DNA from 3 places in the Desulfitobacterium metallireducens DSM 15288 genome. Region 3 is predicted to be linked to each of the others. Evidence: riboswitches for the same ligand, from Rfam matches in the RefSeq annotation. Region 3 holds a riboswitch; each other region holds the start of a gene.

Region 1 (4,256 bases), 1.5 Mb from region 3:
TAAGCTATCCCAGAATAGAAATGGGGATACCTTAAACATCGAATTTGATGCCGAAAAAAGAATAGGTAATGGAGAAAGTAAGCTAGACTTTACGCTTAATCCGCAGATTGACTATGGAAACATGGAAGTTAATGCAGGAGCGTTCAATGGAACTTTGGACTTAAGTCAATTGCGGATGAGTAATCTCGATATTAATAGTGGGGCAAGCCAGCTGGAATTACGTTTTGGAGACACAGGAACGAAGACTCAAGCAGAGGTTAATGCGGGAGCCTCAAAAGTTACGTTAGTCGTTCCCGAGCAAGTGGGGCTTAAAATTAAAATTAGTGGTTTTACAAACAGTACTAATTTTGCTGGGGATGGGCTATTTTTACAGGATAAAGAATGGGTGAGTCCTAACTATGATTCAGCAAAGTCGAAGATAGATCTATCAATGTCGGTAGCGGCTGGAAAAATTGATTTAGTAAGGCCTGACACTCCAAGCGCTAGCTCTGATAAAATTTACTAAAGTATCATATAAGATGAGATAAAGCATGAATAATCCCGTAACAAAATAAAATGTTACGGGATTATTTGGTATACATATTAAGTGGTATAGATACGGCATGAATTAAAGGTTATTTTCCGACGATGGGAATAGGCTCATCAGAAACCTCATCCAATCGGTCTTCCCAGAGATATTTCTTTGTTTCAGATACGATGATGGGGCTTAAGAGAAGTAATGCGACAAGGTTCGGAATGGCCATCAAGGCGTTGAACGCGTCTGCCATATCCCATACTAAAGGAAGGCTCATAATGGAGCCAAGGAAAACTGCAATAACCCAAAAAAGACGGTAGGGCGTAATGGCAATTTTACCAAATAGGTATTCAATTGCTCTTTCACCATAGTAAGACCAACCGAGGATGGTTGAAAATACGAAAGTGAGTAGACCAACGGTAAGTACAATCGGACCAATTACGGGGATTTGCTCAAAAGCCATGTTGGTCAGAGCAGCTCCTTTTAAGCCTTCCGCTGCTGCAGGGTTACTTATGATGCTACTGACAACAACAAGTCCGGTCATTGCACAGACTACGACTGTATCCCAGAAAGTTCCGGTAGAAGACACCAGAGCTTGGCGGACAGGATTTCTCGTTTGAGCTGCAGCTGCTACGATTGGAGCAGAACCTAAGCCAGACTCATTGGAGAAGAGACCTCGAGCAATACCGTATCGAGCAGCCATCATAACGCTAGCTCCAATGAAGCCGCCACCAGCTGCATGAGGGGTAAAAGCAGATTGGAAGATTAAAGAGATGGCGGGTGCTACAAATTCAGAATTCATGGCTAAGATAATGATACATCCTAAGACATAGAAAATGGCCATAAAAGGAACAAGCATCTCAGTGACTCGAGCGATGGATTTGATTCCACCAAGAATAACGGCAGCTGTGAGGATCGCCATGATTGCCCCGCTGATATAGGGAGAGATATGAAAGGTTTCATTCACCATAGCTGAAATGGAATTCGCTTGAACGGTGTTACCGATCCCAAAGGCGGCGATCGATGTAAAGATAGCGAACAATATGGCAAGCCATTTTTGACCCAGCCCGTTTTCGAGAGCATACATTGGACCACCAAGCATTGTTCCATCAGACGTTTTAACCCGGTATTTAACGGATAAAAGGGCTTCCGAGTATTTTGTTGCAATACCGAATACTCCCGTCAACCAGCACCAAAGCACAGCACCAGGACCACCAAGTGCAACTGCCGTCGATACTCCAACAATATTACCGGTACCAATGGTAGCAGCCAAAGCTGTAGTGAGGGCACCGAATTGACTGACATCCCCCTCAGCGGATGTATCCTTAGTTACCGAAAGTTTAATCGCTTTGAAGGTGTACTTTTGAATAAAGCGGGTGCGAAAAGTTAGGAATAAGTGCGTACCGAAAAGTAGAATCAGCATCGGGGGACCCCAGAGGTATGTGTTTAACCAGAGAATAAAATTGTGAAATGCATCCATGTTTTGTCTCCTCCTTGTTTTCTCAATCTGTTTTTATTTAGCTTGAGGACTAATCCTTATATAAAAAGAGCCAAATCAGGAAAGATTTGACTCTGGAGTGCTAGCGTAAGTCTAAGAGAGATCGCGTTTTAGAGCTATCTCCTAGATAAACTAATACTCTGTCCTTTTGCCTGAGAGATTTAAAAATAATCTTATGTTGCCCCTTCGGCGCCCAATTTGGGTCTCTCCAGAGTGCTGTCAATTTACGGTCTAAACTTGAAATCAAGTACCTGAAAGTTTAACTTCTTCGGCGGGCAATAGCCACTCTCCCGTAAATATCATCCAGTAATATGCAGTTGTTTTAAAGCTAATTATCTAATATTATAATTTTTTAGATTATTATATTCAAGGGATATATTAGGATAAAGTGACAGAAAGCCTCATGAATTATGTATACTTTACAGGATATCAAGATGAAAGCGATTTATTTCGAGTTTGAGGTTTTGCGCTAATTCGGTAAGGTTAAGATTCGCTACTTTTAAGTCCTCAAGCGACGCGTTTTGTTCCTCGATTCCAGCATAAACAGTTTGGGCTTGAGCAGCCGTCTCACGGCTAACCTCATCAACATCGCGAACCGCGGCTGTGACGGTTTGACTCGAGGAAGAGATGCTGTAGATCGACTGTGTGACTTCTTGAATTTCACTCATAACGTTTTGAATGAGCTCAGTGATGCTGTCGAATCCTTCTCCAGCATGATTAACGACTTCAATTCCTTCATTGACTAAACTTGCGTCATTTTGCATCGATTGAATGGCATCTTGTAAATTATTTTCGTTGTCTTGAATTAAGACCACGATTTCGCGGGTTGCTCCAGCGGTCTGCTCGGCGAGCTTTCTGACTTCTGCGGCAACAACGGAAAAACCGCGTCCGTTTTCACCTGCTCGAGCCGCTTCAATGGCTGCATTAAGGGCGAGCAGATTGGTTTGATCAGCGATTCCGGAAATGACTTCGGTGATGTCAGAAATTTGGCGTGAACTCTGAGACAATTTCTGAATCGCCGCTTGAACACTCTTTGTTCCCTGACCAATATAAGACATTTGAGTCATCGCTTGAACAACGGCTTTTTGACCTCCCTGAGCTGTATTCTCTGTTTTTTCAACGAGTCTCGTGACACTAGAACTGTGTGTAGCAATAGACTTTACTGTAGAAGAAATTTCTTCGATACCGTTTAAGGTGCTATCAAGGGAAGAGGATTGTTTGGCTGTTCCTGCAGCAACATGATCGATTGAGGCGGCTATTTGATCTGAGGTGAGGGCTGTTTGTTCTGTTACGAAGAGAAGCTGGTTTGAGGAATCAGCTACATGTTGTGCGGAAATTTGGATATGTTTTACAAGATGCTGAAGATTTTCTAACATCTTGTTTACTCCAGTTGCAAGCCGCCCTGCCTCATCGCGGGCTTGACCCGTCAGCGGCTGTACATCTAAATTTCCGTCCGCAATTTTTTCAACTGTCTGAAGGATGAGCTTTAAGGGCTTGGAAATTAACCGGGACAGCCATAAACCGATAAGTAAAGCGATAAGGCCTGCTGCAAGAGGAAGTCCAAATAGAATTTTTTCGGCTCTGGCAAAATTAAGATTATCTCTTGCGAGAGTTGCTTCCGCTTCTTGAGTGTTAAATTCCAGAAGCTCAGTATAAATCGTATTACTTTCAAATAAGCTTTGTGCAGTTTTGGTTTGATATTCTTGATAGATCTGAGCTGGGTTTTCGGTGTCCATGCGGGTGAGGATTTTTTGACGCTCAGTGTTTGTTGCTGCGATCAGTTCTTGCAACCGGGTTAGACGCTGTTCTTCATAAGGTTCAAGCGGCAGAGCCTGATATTTTTCTAGCGCTTCAGCGCCAAGTGCTGCTGAGATATTGGCTTCAGTTATAAGCGTTCGTTGGGTACCTGATTCAGTTGCGGCGAGGAGAGCTTGGGTAGTGAAGAGCTCTGAATTTTTTGACCGGCTTGCCGCATCGCTTAAAAGTTCGATTGAAAGGGTTGAATTGGAGTAAATCGAATTCATAGCCTGTTCGGCTTGAAGATAATAAGAATAACCAGTGTAACTTAAGACTCCCATAAAGAGAATCATGAGCAAAACTAAGGAAATGATTTTAGAAGCGGTTTTCCAATGTCGAAATCCAATCATCAAATGCCAGTCCCTTCATTTTTTTGAATCCGAAGCGGTTCAATTCGATAAGCATTTCCCGGGATAGTTTTCGTTTCTTTTTTGAGATGTGCAGCAT
Region 2 (4,256 bases), 360 kb from region 3:
CTAACTCGCTATATTAATTCGACAAACTCGTGATTGGAGCAGGAATCCTGCCTCCCCGCCGTACAAATTTGCGCGCTGAAAACGGATTTACTTTGATAACAGGAGCCCCACCAAGCAAACCTCCAAACTCAACACGATCTCCTGCCTTCTTTCCTATTGCCGGGATCACACGAACCGCCGTCGTCTTCTTATTGATCATACCGATAGCAGCCTCATCCGCAATAATTCCAGCAATCGTTTCCGGTTCCACATCCCCTGGAATTGCAATCATATCCAGTCCCACGGAACAGACACAGGTCATCGCCTCTAACTTTTCGATAGTAAGCGCTCCCGTTTCTACAGCATAAACCATCCCCGCATCTTCCGAAACAGGAATGAACGCTCCACTTAATCCCCCAACATGGGAAGAAGCCATTGCTCCTCCTTTTTTCACGGCATCATTCAGCATGGCTAAGGCTGCCGTTGTCCCATGCGCTCCGCAACGTTCAAGACCCATGTTTTCCAAGATCTCCGCTACACTATCGCCAATCGCAGGCGTCGGGGCCAAGGACAAATCGATAATTCCAAACGGAGCGTTCAAGGCCTTCGAAGCTTCGCGTCCAATGAGTTCTCCAGCCCGTGTGATCTTAAACGTCGTTCGTTTAATTAGATTAGCCAGTTCGCTCAAATCCGCATCTGGATTTTTTTCGACCATTTTCGCCACAACACCAGGTCCACTCACGCCGACATTGATGACCACTTCCGGTTCACCCACTCCATGGAACGCTCCCGCCATAAACGGATTATCTTCCGGAGCATTACAGAATACAACGAGCTTAGCCGCACCAATTCCATCTTGATCCGCTGTAAGCCGTGCGCTTTCCAACACAACATGGCCCATTTTCAAAACAGCATCCATATTAATTCCAGCTTTAGTTGACCCAATATTAACTGAGGAACACACATACTCTGTCTCGGCTAGCGCTTGAGGAATCGCCGCGATAAGAGCCTCATCTCCCTTGGTGAAGCCTTTTTGGACAAGTGCTGAAAATCCGCCCAAGAAGTTAATCCCTACTGTTTTCGCCGCTCGATCTAGGGCTTTAGCAAGGCGTACCATTTCCTCTGGCTTAAAATTCGACCCTAATAGGGCCACCGGAGTCACCGAAACCCGCTTATTAACAATCGGAATTCCATACCGCGCCGCCAGTTCTTCCCCAACTTGAACGAGATTCTCCGCCCGGTGGGTAATTTTATCATAGACTTTCTGCTCCACGACTTTGATGTCATCTCCTGCACAATCGAGAAGTGAGATTCCCATCGTAATCGTACGAATATCTAAATTCTCCTGTTCAACCATCTCTAGTGTTTGCATAATCTCTTGGGGTGTTATATTTAGAGTCATTCCGTTCTCTCCTAACTTGTTAAGTTATTTGTAGTTTGTCTGGGTCGTGTAGCTTCCCGCACATCCGTTCACTTCGCGCTCCAGGGCTAGCACACGCGCTTCCGTAGCAGCTTCGCCAAACCCTTCTGCTTTCTGCATGTGAACCAGGTGGCTTCGCTATGCTACGGAAGCATCGTGCGCCGTCCCGCCCCTCCGCGAAATCGTTCACTCCTGTGCGGGAAGCTACTCTTGCAGGTCAATCTTCAAGCAATTCTTCGAAGCAAGTTACAATTACAGTTAGCGAGGACTCTGAGTGAGCATTGATCAAGCTTGGTCAAAATTGCTCTTACCTTTGCTTAACGAGTCACAAGGCCGAAACACTTCACTGGAGTGTTTCGCTCGCCGACACTGAGCCAAGGCGACGGCACAGGACGTGCCTAGTGCAGACTGCGCCATGGATGGCATAGCAGATCTGCGCGGCGAATTTGGAGGGCATTACGCAACTTGCATCCAGCAGTTATGCCCTTAGCTTGGTCTGCGAGCATACCTTCCGAGCGTCTGTAACGTAACTCTGCTTGCAAGAGCTTTAGATTCGATGCATAAAAGTAAAGACATCCTCATGCTGAGCTGTCACTTTGAGCCCGCGGCCTTCCCCTTCTTCGTTGAGCTTCTTCGAAAGTTCCCCGAGGGAAATCGAGGACTGACTCATATCAACCACCATCATCATGGTAAAAAAGTCGTGTAAAATCGTCTGGCTGATATCGAGAATATTTACCGAGTATTCCGCTAAACGCCCGGTCACCCAGGCAATAATTCCGATTTGATCCTTTCCGATCACTGTGACGATTACACGATTAGACTTTTCCTGAGTAAGACTGTTGCTCATTTTCTAGAACTCCCTTCAATTTTCCATACTTTTCATAGTTTTAGCATTTTGACTCTCTTCTCATCCTACTTTAAACGAATAACTCAATGAAAAAAGCCTCATCCTTAAGGATAAGACTCTGGAGAATTTCAGGCTAATACCCTCTGTCCTTTTGCCTGAGAGATTATGCAGCTTACGCTGTTTGCCCCTTCGGCGTCCTTATCGGAACTCTCCAGAGATCTGTCCACTTACAGTGAAGCGACTGCTCTCCTGCAAAGCATCATCCAGTTGTTTCATTATGAAATTAAGGTTTATTATATCGCAGAAGCATACCACATTTCAACAAAAAAGTGAATTCAGATCTATTGAAAAGAAATAAGATGAGGGGCGTTGCACGACCATAAGTTGTGTAACGCCCCTTTTGCTTTACTGCCGAGTAATTCCCTCTAATACAATAGAAGAATCGACCGTCAGATTTGCATCCTTATTCGCAATCATTTTAATAGCCGATCCCTCATTAAAGGTTACATTTGAGGGTGTAACTACCACGATCTGATCATAATTTCCCTTAAGCTCAACTTTCTGCTCAGGGTTCAGTGAAACAACATATAAGACAGGAATTCGATTCGGGCTTGTGTTGGTGACAACCCCTTCCACTACAGCCACCCCTTGATCATCGAAGGTCCCCTGAAGCTCAATATTCGGCTCCGTTTGTGCAAGCTTGCTAATAACAACTTTCCCAAAACTTCCACCAGATGCATCAAGTGTTGCCTGGGCACTGGCTACCGTGTTTTCGATAGTCGTTCCCGTAGTAACCGTTACGCCGACCTGACTTGTGCTTTCCACAATCAGCGTCGCGATCTCACTATTAGCAATCTGGATTCCATCGGGTCCGCCCGATAGAACTAAGATACTCTTCGCTTTAACGTTATCCATTCTAATTTCGCCTTGAGCACCAGGGTTGATTATGATCCCGCCCTGAACCGTAACATTTTTAAGGGTCACATTATTTCCCTCAATATACAGATTGTAAGGAGTACTTAGTCCATTTACCGTAACATTATTGCCTGTTACAACTCCATTATCGTTCAAAATCTCTGGCAGATTCGCTTGAGCAGAACCAACCATCGCTCCATCTTGTGCATAAAGGGCCATTGAGGACATATCCTCAAGCACTTGATCAGGAACAACGGGTTTACCCCCAAGCGCCACTAAATCAGCGGGCACAATCGGAAAGAAGTTCGTCTTAATGAAATCCCGAGTTCCTGCTGGTAAAGTTTGATTATCAATTAAAAAGATCGCTGAAGAAGTTTGAGATGCCAAAGATGATCCTGCTAAAGCATCGACAAGATTATTATCATTACCACTGGCTAAATAGAGTTTTTTCCCTTGAATTACCCCGGCAAAAGCTTCGATAATTTTTACATTGGTCCCAAAACGGTCGCTTCCTCCTAACCGTTTTGGATTCGTGAGCGCCTGTTCCACGACAGAACTCAACGCTCCCTCTCCTCCTAATACATAAGACTGTTTAATTTGCTTCGTCTTTAGATATTCTTTTACGCTTTGTGGGAGTTGATCGGCCTCCGAAAGAAAAATCGGTATTCCTTGACTTGCCGCAATTGCTGCCACCGATAACGCATCCGCATTATTATAGGCCGTACTCACGATCACTTGATCAAAACTACCCAACTCTTTCGCAATATTTAACGACGTTTCAAAGCGGTCTTGCCCCCCTAAAGGAACAACTTTAAGTCCGAGACCATTTTCGAGTGTATCAAGAACAGAGGATTTAATAACCCCACTACCACTTGTGACATAAACCGTCTTTACGCCCAGCCTTTTCAATTCTTTTTCGGTATAAGAATTAAGAGTATCTCCCTCTGTTAAAAGAATCGGAGCTTTTCGCAGATGGGCTAGCGGCGCGGCCGTCAAAGCATCGACTAAGTTTTCATCCATTCCAGCAGAAAGAACAGCATAATCGCTTGAATTATCCGCCCAACCCGCCTCAGCAATTTGTGCAGCCGTTTCATA
Region 3 (4,256 bases):
TCTGCGCAAACAGTTCTTTATCAGTCCTTGGATGCTCTGGTACGCTTAATTGCTCCGGTACTTACCTTCACAGCGGATGAAATTTGGCCTTATGTCTCAGGTGTAGCTGAAGGGGTAAATATTCAAGTTGAAAAAATGCCTACAGTGAAGCCGGAATGGATGGATGAACAACTTGGAGCTAAATGGGATCAAATCTTATCCTTACGTGCTGAGGTCACGAAGGCTTTGGAGAAAGCCCGTCAAGATAAGCTCATCAATCATCCGCTTACCGCTCAAGTTGATCTTTACACCCCAGCTGATCTCTATGAATTCCTGCAAGGAGTTCCTAACCTTGCGGAAATCTTCATTGTTTCTGATGTTGAGTTACATCAACCCACAGAAGAAACGCCTGTAGAGGCAACTGTAGCCGAAGATATCGAAGGCTTAAGGATTAAGGTCAGCTCAGCAGCTGGTGAAAAGTGTGAACGTTGCTGGATGTATCATACTGAAGTGGGCAAGGATGAAGCCCATCCCACGCTCTGCCCACGGTGTGCCTCAGTTGTTAAAGGAATAGAATAGATTGATTAGCAATCCTAAGGGTGGAAAAGGAGACTCTCACCCTTAGGATTTTTGTATAGACAATTTACTTCAGGATAGTTTACAATATACAAAGGATTTTGTCGGAAAATAATATATTTATAAGTTACAATAACAGTAGGGAAGTGGATTCAGTGATTCTTACTCAGCAAATTGCAGACCAAATTGTTCAACTGATTTATACAGAAAGTGGCTTTCATGGCATTGTATGTGATTCAACAGGAAAAATAATCGCGGACTCAGCAGGAACTCGGGTAGGTAAAATACACCAGGGAAGCAAGAAAATCATGACGACTTCGGTTAATGAAATTGCGGTCACTAAAGAGGATGAAGAGCGATCTAATGGAGGACAACGTGAGGGTCTTAATATAGCGGTCAGGTCGGAAGGAACAAAATTAGGAAGCTTTGGAATCGCTGGACCGATCGAGGTGGTTACGCCTGTTGCACGCATCGCTGTAGGCATGGTTATTTCCTTATTAAAAGATCAGGAATTAAAAGATATAATTCGAAAGCATGTCAACCAGTTACACCAAGCAATTGAACAAGCAGCGGGAGCGATTCAGGAAATGGCAGCTTCGGCAGAAGAAGTTGCAGGAATCAGTCATACCGTATCTGAAGTTGCCTACGAAGGTAAAGAACAAGTGAAAGAAACGACGAATATTTTGGAATTCATTCGCCGAGTCTCGACTCAAACCAATTTGTTGGGGTTGAATGCAGCTATTGAAGCAGCACGTGCAGGTGAGCATGGAAAAGGATTTTCGGTAGTTGCTGAAGAAGTACGGAAACTAGCGGAGGAAAGCAATCGTTCTGCTAATGAGATTGGCACGATTTTAAATCAATTTCAAGAGATTATCGAGCGAATCACTCAAGGAGTAGTTCAAAATAAGGAGATTACTGAAGAACAGGCGAAAGCAACACAAGAAATTGCCCAGATGATTGAGAAAGTTCAACGCGTCGGTGATGATTTAAATAGTTTAGCTCTTAAATTATAATTAAAATGAATATGAATAATTTTCGAAGAATTGCTTTTAGGAGTAGACGAATAAGTACTGTCTGCGTATAATGTAGGAGACACAAGATAAATACATATGACCGAATGATTTCAGTGGGAGAGATCCGGTAAAACCGGACGCCGAAGGAGAAAACTTCTTAGATCGCTCATTTAGGAAGGGAAACTCTCAGGCAAATGTACTGCTGAAAGACGGGGCTCTGGAGAGTTTCTCGAACGAGAACACCAAAGGGGAAGCCGAAAGGCGAATCTCTCAGGTTAAAGGACAGAGGAAGCGCGAAGCGCTATCCTCTGTCCTTTTTATATTCATTTTATCTTGTAACACTATACTTTTCTCATGAAAGCCATGAATTTGGTAATACTCAAAACTTAAGGAGGTGTTTTTTAGTGGCGGAACTCAAACGTACTCCTCTTTATGAGGAACATCAAGCAGCTAAAGCCAAGCTTATTGATTTTGGTGGTTGGGAAATGCCAGTTCAGTATGCTGGAGTTATTGAAGAACATAATACGGTTCGTACGAAAGCCGGTCTTTTTGACGTATCACATATGGGTGAAGTAGATGTTAAAGGGAAAGAAGCACTTTCCTTTGTGCAGAACTTGATTACCAATGATGTTACCCTAATTCAGGATGGGCAGATTCTGTATTCTCCGATGTGTTATCCGGAGGGTGGAATTGTTGATGATCTTTTGGTTTATCGTTATGGTATAGAACATTTCTATATCGTGGTTAATGCTTCAAATACGGATAAAGACTATGCTTGGATGCTTGAACAGGCTAAAGGGTATGACGTACAGTTGAACAATAAGTCAGCTGAAGTGGCCCAATTGGCGTTGCAAGGCCCCTTATCCGAGAAAATTTTGCAAGGACTGACGTCAATAGATCTTTCGGAAATTAAATATTATTGGTTTAAACATGGAGAAGTAAACGGGGTACCCTGCCTTATTTCTCGCACAGGGTATACTGGCGAAGATGGTTTTGAGATCTATTCAGCTCCCGAGAAAGCTCCCGAACTTTGGCGGAAGATTCTTGAAGCAGGTAAATCTGAAGGTATTCAGCCCATTGGCCTCGGGGCAAGGGATACCTTGCGTTTCGAAGCAAAGCTTCCCCTTTATGGCAACGAACTGGGTCAAGAGATTTCTCCGCTTGAAGCAGGAATTGGTTTCTTTGTGAAGCTTGCCAAAGAGAAATTCGTGGGTAAGGAAGCTCTTGAAGCGCAGAAAGAAAAAGGACTTTCCCGAAAACTCGTGGGCTTAGAAATGATTGAACGCGGGATTGCTCGTTCACATTACCTTATACAAAAAGATGGAGAAGAAGTCGGTTTTATCACCTCGGGTTCTTTCTCTCCAACTTTGAACAAAAATATCGCGTTAGGCTTAGTCCGTGCTGATTTAGCAGAAATGGGTTCCACTTTAGACGTCATTATTCGAGGCAAAGCGGTTAAAGCACAAATTATCCCTACCCCCTTTTATAAAAGAGCGCGCTAAATTTGGATTGTATTCTGGTTCACTTCAGGTAATACCCTTAGGTTTGGCGAAGCTGCCACAAAAGTGAGTGCGCCGACGGCACATGGACGTGCCTAGTGCAAGCGCCTCCACGGATGGGAAAAGGCGCTGTCAGCCCTGGAGCGCTGAGTGAATGGATGTGCGGGAAGCTACACGACCCGGATTATTATTAAATTAAATTTAGGGAGGAATTATCATGAATCCAACAAATCTTAAGTACAGCAAAACACACGAGTGGGCGAAAGTAGACGGAAATATTGTGACCTTAGGAATTACAGATCATGCTCAAGAAAGTCTAGGGGATGTTGTTTTTGTTGAGCTTCCTGAAGAAGGAGTAACGGTAAGCGCAGGAGAGGCTTATGGTACTGTTGAGTCAGTTAAAGCGGTTTCCGATATCGTTGCGGCAGTGACCGGAAAAGTTCTTGAATTTAACCAGACTGTTCTTGATGCTCCCGATACACTAAATAGTGATCCCTACGGTGAAGGGTGGTTAATCAAAGTTGAAGTAGACGACCTCAAAGCTCTTGATGACTTGTTATCTGCAGCCGAATATGAAGCCTTACTTGAGGAGGGCAACTAAAATGAATTATGTGCCGAACACGGCAGACCAGCGGGAACAGCTTTTATCTAGGATCGGAGTACAGTCGATCGATGATCTATTTAAAGATATCCCGGGAACTGTTCGGCTGAAAACGAATTTGAACGTTCTTGGAGGAATGGCTGAGCAAGATCTTGTGAAACTGGTTAAGGGAATAGCTAACCGCAATGGGAATTTAGAGGAGTATACTTCTTATTTGGGAGCCGGCGCTTATGAGCACTATATCCCGAGCTATGTTGATCAACTTCTTATGCGCTCTGAATTTTATACAGCATATACACCTTACCAACCGGAAATTAGCCAAGGAACATTGATGGCGATTTATGAATATCAGACCCTGGTTTGTGAGCTGACAGGGATGGATGCGGCCAATGCCTCAATGTATGATGGGGCTTCTGCTTTGGCTGAGGCATCACTGATGAGCTGCGATGCGACTCGCCGCAAGAAAGTTCTAGTTCCTGCAACTATTCATCCAGAGTATAGGGAAGTGCTTCAAACCTACTTACCTCCGCGGGGCGTTGAAATGGTTGAAGTTCCCTCAAAAGATGGGGTTGTCGATCTGGACGCTCT

What was found. Region 3 has a riboswitch for glycine ahead of gcvT (glycine cleavage system aminomethyltransferase GcvT). Riboswitches for the same ligand answer to the same signal wherever they lie in the genome.
Region 1: another riboswitch for glycine. It lies ahead of DESME_RS03460 (alanine/glycine:cation symporter family protein); the one in region 3 lies ahead of gcvT (glycine cleavage system aminomethyltransferase GcvT).
Region 2: another riboswitch for glycine. It lies ahead of DESME_RS13410 (ACT domain-containing protein); the one in region 3 lies ahead of gcvT (glycine cleavage system aminomethyltransferase GcvT).

Annotation. Positions count from the first base shown of each region.
Region 1 is NZ_CP007032.1:716,693-720,948, forward strand. It holds gene DESME_RS03455 (LiaF transmembrane domain-containing protein) at 1-505, shown strand, start outside; gene DESME_RS03460 (alanine/glycine:cation symporter family protein) at 615-1,994, opposite strand; glycine riboswitch at 2,143-2,234, opposite strand; gene DESME_RS03465 (methyl-accepting chemotaxis protein) at 2,432-4,159, opposite strand; gene DESME_RS03470 (GGDEF domain-containing protein) at 4,159-4,256, opposite strand, start outside.
Region 2 is NZ_CP007032.1:2,756,263-2,760,518, forward strand. It holds gene DESME_RS13405 (PFL family protein) at 14-1,381, opposite strand; gene DESME_RS13410 (ACT domain-containing protein) at 1,947-2,246, opposite strand; glycine riboswitch at 2,380-2,471, opposite strand; gene DESME_RS13415 (cell wall-binding repeat-containing protein) at 2,652-4,256, opposite strand, start outside.
Region 3 is NZ_CP007032.1:2,396,222-2,400,477, reverse strand. It holds gene ileS (isoleucine--tRNA ligase) at 1-558, shown strand, start outside; gene DESME_RS11705 (methyl-accepting chemotaxis protein) at 711-1,568, shown strand; glycine riboswitch at 1,673-1,780, shown strand; gene gcvT (glycine cleavage system aminomethyltransferase GcvT) at 1,973-3,070, shown strand; gene gcvH (glycine cleavage system protein GcvH) at 3,285-3,668, shown strand; gene gcvPA (aminomethyl-transferring glycine dehydrogenase subunit GcvPA) at 3,670-4,256, shown strand, end outside.